DNA from 2 places in the Clostridium sp. genome. Region 1 is predicted to be linked to the other one. Evidence: a T-box and tRNA genes for the amino acid it is inferred to sense, from the RefSeq annotation. Region 1 holds a T-box; the other holds one or more tRNA genes.
What was found. The T-box of region 1 lies ahead of leuS (leucine--tRNA ligase). A T-box ahead of a tRNA ligase gene usually reads a tRNA of that ligase, here a tRNA-Leu.
Positions count from the first base shown of each region.

Region 2: it has a tRNA-Leu gene. The T-box ahead of leuS (leucine--tRNA ligase) is inferred to sense a tRNA for this amino acid. The anticodon was not compared.

Region 1 covers NZ_JAKVOI010000001.1:2,733,372-2,736,503, reverse strand. The annotation lists gene leuS (leucine--tRNA ligase) at 1-1,252, opposite strand, end outside; T-box leader at 1,337-1,543, opposite strand; tRNA gene LKE46_RS13410 (tRNA-Gln) at 1,623-1,697, opposite strand; gene LKE46_RS13405 (hypothetical protein) at 1,761-2,276, opposite strand; gene LKE46_RS13400 (J domain-containing protein) at 2,305-2,901, opposite strand; gene LKE46_RS13395 (DUF5685 family protein) at 2,885-3,132, opposite strand, start outside.
Region 2 covers NZ_JAKVOI010000001.1:3,135,230-3,138,361, reverse strand. The annotation lists gene spoIIE (stage II sporulation protein E) at 1-1,104, opposite strand, end outside; tRNA gene LKE46_RS15545 (tRNA-Met) at 1,430-1,505, opposite strand; tRNA gene LKE46_RS15540 (tRNA-Met) at 1,595-1,671, opposite strand; tRNA gene LKE46_RS15535 (tRNA-Met) at 1,684-1,759, opposite strand; tRNA gene LKE46_RS15530 (tRNA-Leu) at 1,769-1,857, opposite strand; gene LKE46_RS15525 (S1 domain-containing RNA-binding protein) at 1,989-2,399, opposite strand; gene LKE46_RS15520 (FtsB family cell division protein) at 2,455-2,730, opposite strand; gene yabQ (spore cortex biosynthesis protein YabQ) at 2,848-3,132, opposite strand, start outside.

The DNA.
Region 1 (3,132 bases):
ATCTCTGCCTGGATACAAGCCAGTCTCTTAATCTGTAGTTTACTTTTCCAGAACCAAGTCCCATGTTTTCAAGTTTTTTGGTAACAGCTTTCTTGCCTTCTTTTGTTGTCAGACCGTTGAATTCGCGGCTGTTTATCATTTTCCCATATTCTACATAAGGGAGACTGTCTCCGCCTTCTATAACCCTCTCTATAGGAAGCTTGTATTTGGTGGCAAATTCAAAGTCCCTTTCATCGTGGGCAGGAACTGCCATTACGGCTCCAGTACCATAAGTATTGAGTACATAGTCACCAATCCATATTGGAACTTTCCTTCCATTTATAGGGTTTATGGCATATGACCCGGAAAATACACCGGTTTTTTCTCTTGTGATTGACTGCCTTTCAATCTCACTCTGTTTTTTGGCCTGTTCTTTGTACTCTTCAACCTGTTTTCTGTATTTTTCCTTTGTCAGTTTATCCACCAGGGTGTTTTCAGGTGACAGTACTACATAAGTAACACCAAATAAAGTGTCAACCCTTGTAGTGAAAACACTGAACTCAAGATCAGAATCGCTTACCTTGAAAGTTACATTTGTACCTGTGGATTTTCCTATCCAGTGTCGCTGCATTGCTTTTGTTGTTTCAGGCCAATCAAGTTTGTCAAGGTATTGAAGAAGTTCTTCTGCATAATCCGTTATTTTGAAGAACCACTGAGTCAGATCCTTTTTAGTGACTTCGGTTCCGCATCTTTCACAGTGGCCTTCCTGAACCTGTTCATTTGCAAGAACTGTCTTGCAGCTGGGGCACCAGTTTACGGGAGCATTTTTCCTGAAAGCCAGACCGTGTTTATATAGTTGAAGAAATAGCCACTGGTTCCACTTGTAATAATCAGGATGGCAGGTTATTACTTCATTTTCCCAGTTGAACATGGCACCCATGGATCGAAGCTGTTTTTCCATTGTGGCGATGTTTTTTTCAGTGGAATCACTTGGATGAATTCCAGTTTTGATGGCATAGTTTTCTGCAGGAAGTCCGAATGAATCAAAACCCATAGGCTGGAATACATTATAACCCTGCATTCTCTTTAATCTTGCCCAGGAGTCCACGGGAGCATAGTTGAACCAATGCCCGGCATGAAGTCTACTCCCTGATGGATAGGAAAACATCTCCAGTACATATAATTTATTAGCCAGGTTATCTTCATCAAATTTATAAATATGTGTTTTTTCCCATTTTTCTTGCCATTTTTCATCAATTTTAGTGCTGTACATAAAATCTCTCCTTTGTTCATAATAGCTATATAGGTTCATCTAATACTGTTTATACTGATAATATAAAAAACTTCTCATCTCCCAAAAAGAGACGAAAAGTTCAATTCCCGCGGTACCACTCTAATTAAATCAACAAATGATTTCACTTAAAATATAACGGATTTTTCCGTATCTGATTTATTCAGACAAGCTCTTAAGGCGAGTTCATATTTTGAATTCATGCCGTTTTTCACCTGACAACAGCTCTCTTTAGTGATGTAAATATTACTATTCCTTATTCAAAGCTAATTATTTACTTTTATCAAATTTTATAATATGTAATAATACTTTGTCAAGAATAATTTAAAAAAAGAACTCAAAATGAGTTCTTTGGCTGCCCATGCTGGATTCGAACCAACAGATGCCTGTTCCAGAGACAGGTGCCTTACCATTTGGCGAATGGGCATTATCCTGAAAATCAATCGACATTAAATATTATACCATTTTAAAATTAAATGTCAAGGAAATTTTAAACTTTTTTAGAAAGTCTTTTGTCCATGAAATTTATAATCAAAGTTAAAACGTAGTCATATAAGATAAAAGCTATCTGGAGTCCTATGATAATCAAGTACAATGAAAATCTAAGATTGAACAGTCCAGGGAAAAATAGCTTGTAAATCAAGAATAAAATGGCTGCACAGGCATTTGAAAATAGCAGTTTGAGAATGATTTCCAAAACTATTTTGTTGATTTTCTCTATATAGAATTTTGCAAAACCATATAGACCGAAAAAAAGTATATATGTAATTACAGTAAATTTAACTCCACATAAAAGAATAGACAATATGGAGGTGCAAATATAAACTACAAATGTATTTTTTATATCCGTGATCAATATGGAAAGAGGTATGATGAAAGATGCTATTGCCAATAAATAAGCTTTATTTACTGGTATTATTCCACTCACGTAGATTAGAATCACACCAATGGCAGTTAAAAGACCTCCCTTAGCCATGTAAAGGGATTTCGCTGAATTACCGGACATTTTCATTCCTCCTTAAATCATAGTAAAATTAGCAGCCTGCGCCGCCTCCATCACAAAGGCAGTCCAGACAGTATAATGTAGCACAGATATTACAGATGTCGGAATCACCCCTTCTCGTATTGTAATAGGGCTGTCTGTAAGTATTATTCATGCTCTGCATCCTGTTTAATGCAGATCTGTATTTAAAATTATCGGGATCCATGCTGCATGCGGTGCTCAGGTTGGAAAAGGCCTCGTTGTACCATCCCTTTCTCAAATTAAGTATTCCCATAAGATAATTCCATTCAGCATCCTGTGTAGTACATCTTGAGAGCTTTTCTTCAGCATCCCGTATGTTGCCGTTGTTTATATCAACCTCAATGGATTGATACAAATCGGAGTTTTCTCCTGAGTAAGTATTCCCGCTGCTGTAGGAAGTATTTCCATTTCCTGAACCAGATGAATTTTTCATCAGATAATCATAAGCTGCGTTTATGTCCCGCATTTTATCTTCTGCCAGGTCTTTTAACGGATTGTTTCCATATTGATCCGGATGATATTTTTTTGCCAGGTTTCTGTATGCCTTCTTGATTTCTTCTTTTGAAGCATTTTCTTTTATTCCAAGTACCTCATAGGGATTTTTCATTTTTGTAGACACCTCTCTCAAATACTTTATCCATTTTTTCTAAAAGTCCATATTGCAATATGTTATATAGTAAATCTTCATTTTTTGCTATGGGAAGTTTGTTAAAAAAGTTCATGCACTGTGAAGCACAAGTTCCCAAAATAAAATCAACCCTGTCCTTTATTTCGGGATAAAACTGATCATAATCCAGATTCTTACTGTTGAAGCAAGTGTTTAGAGGATTGAATTTAT
Region 2 (3,132 bases), 400 kb from region 1:
CTTATCATTGTCAGCCAACTTTCCGAGCGTCAGTGACATGTTGCTAAGTACCTCGGCGAAATTTTCCAATCTTTCAACTAGAACGGATTTAATCTTATCAGCATAATTTTCTTTTTGAGTTTCTCTTTTTTTCTGCCAATCCAGTTCTGTCTCCATCTGTTTATAAATAGTTTTGGGTATTATTATAAAAATTGCACAGCTTATTAGTATTTCAGGAACTTTAAATTGTGGACCTATATTAGAATATAATTTTAATATTATAAAAACAACCATATATGAGCAGGCACTCATGCATTTCCCTGTCTCTCTAAAGATACCGGATATGAGACCACATAATCCATATACTGCAATATACACAAGCATTTCATTTGAAGTTATTCCTATAATAGTTCCCATGGCTACCCCGGAAGCAGCTCCCTGTGCACTTCCCTTTATATATCCAAGCATCAGTACAAAAGTCAGCGCTATTATATTCCTAAAAGATACTCCATATATCATAATCCCCCAGGTGCCAGATACTATAAATGATATAGTAACTGCCATGCTTATTATTTCCTCATTACTGTATAAATGTCTTGTTCTTAATTCTTTAAAACATATTATAGAATAATTAATAATAAAATATAATGGGAATATACATAAAATTTCAAAAAAGGCATTAAATAACGCCACTGAAAATGAAAGTTTGACTATTAAAAACTTATAAAAAAGTATTCCCGCCAAAACAGATGCAAATATTAAAATCAGCTTTTTACTTTTATCTAACCCTTTCAATATGTAGCTTACAGCCATTAGTACTATGCTTATAGTACAGTACATGACAGGATATTTTATATTACCATACATTGAAATATAACCAATTATAGTCCCCAAAGCTGACAAACATGCAATTTTCCTTTTTTCAGATACTACAACAGCAGTAAGAAAAGCTATTCCAAAAGGTGCCATTAGATTTACCATCATAACTCTCGCTACTAAAAATGCTGCCAAAAAGTAAAATACAAGCTTCAATACTTCTTGTGGGTCTTTAAACCTCCCCTTTCTTTCTTGCTTATTTAATTTTTCTGACCTTTGATAAGGAAACACTTCTAATTCATATTGCATACATATCACCCACCTTATAAAATACTGCTTTTATTATAGCAATTTGTTATGGAAATAAATGTCATATGGTGATGGGTACCTTTATTTTTTTTAGGACATTTATTTCTATGATTTTTAATGATTTTTATTTTAGACAATTATACTTATAAAAATGAACTTCTGTATTTTTATATGTCATTTTATACACAGATCCAATATAATATTATCCACAATGTGACTTATTTTTAATAGGCTGTACAAAAACTGTACTTCAAAAGTACAGTCTTCAAAAAATCAAAAAATCCATGAAACTAATCATGGATATTAAATCAAGCACATATATATTTGGTTGCGGAGGCAGGACTTGAACCTACGACCTTCGGGTTATGAGCCCGACGAGCTACCAACTGCTCCACCCCGCGACACTCTATTATTGTTGAAAACCGGAAACAAACTGATACAGATTTTAAATCATATACATCTATCAATTTAAAAATCACTTTAAACAAATTGGTAGCGGAAATAGGAATTGAACCTATGACACTTCGGGTATGAACCGAATGCTCTAGCCATCTGAGCTATTCCGCCACAATAAACAAATGGTTGCGGGGGCAGGACTTGAACCTACGACCTTCGGGTTATGAGCCCGACGAGCTACCAACTGCTCCACCCCGCGATATTTTATTGGTGCTGAAGACCGGAATCGAACCGGTACGGGTTTTAAAGCCCGCAGGATTTTAAGTCCTGTGCGTCTGCCAGTTCCGCCACTCCAGCATCTGCCTAAATCTTTCCGATTTGACAACATAAACAATTATATATTATAAATACACTACTGTCAACTATTTTATAAAGCATTTTTTATATAGTTAAAGAGGCTAATTAATTAGCCTCTTTAAATTCATAACTTAATAGTTAGAAGACTTTTTATATCCTCTTCCCTTTGAGTCCTGATGTTTTTTAATATCTTGAAATCTCTCTTCACTATCCTTTAAAAATTTCGATAACCTATCCTCAAAGTTTCCCTGCACTTGCTTATTTTGATCTTTCTGCCAATCTATTTCTACCGGCTTAAAGCTTTTCTTACCAATATTGGCTTGTTTAATAGATAAACTTATCTTACCGTTGTCATCAATAGAAATTACCTTTACAGTTACTTTATCTTTTTCTTTCAAATAATCTCTTATATTTTTCACATAAGTATCAGATATCTCAGAGATATGCACTAGTCCAGTCTTACCATCTACTTCAACAAAAGCTCCAAAATTGGTTATATTAACTACAGTACCCTCCAGTATGCTTCCTGCCTTTAAGGTCATATTAAAAAGACTCCTCCTTAAAAATAATATATAATAATAAATTATAAGCTAAGTATTAATTTTTGATGTTTATTACAGGAGTTTCGCCTTGTTTAATAAAACCAAGTCTTTCTCTTGCCAATTTTTCAATGTACATATCAGATTTAGACATCTTAATTTCATCCTGTAATTTTATGTTTTTTTCTTTCATTTTTTGCTCTTCAGCATATTTATCATTTATTTGTTTCTTTATATTCCACATGGTTATTTGTTGATTTATAAATATATAGCACACATATATTGTCAATAAAAGTGCGGCTATATTTTTTACCTTAATTTTTATTCTTCTCATAGTCCTATTCTCCTAATATAAAATCAATATAACCAATAGGCATATTAACTAAAAATTAATAAACCATTTAAAAATATATACATTTATATTGTAAAATTTTTTTTAGTTTTATTCAAGCTATTTTTTGCAATTTTTATTATTTTTTGCTCTGGAATAATAGATAATACATTGAAAAGGATATTGAACTATGTTCAAGGTTATTCTAAACATTCTTCCTAAAATTTTAAATATTTTCCTTTCTAAATTGGAAAATATCTTACTGGCCAATTTAAAATATAGAACTATTCCTAATACTATCCATAGATATACGTACATATCCGTATATGCATAATTTGTATAGAGTAAAAATACAAAAACAGTTACTCCGGAAAAGATCCAAAACAATATATCCTCTATAAAAAC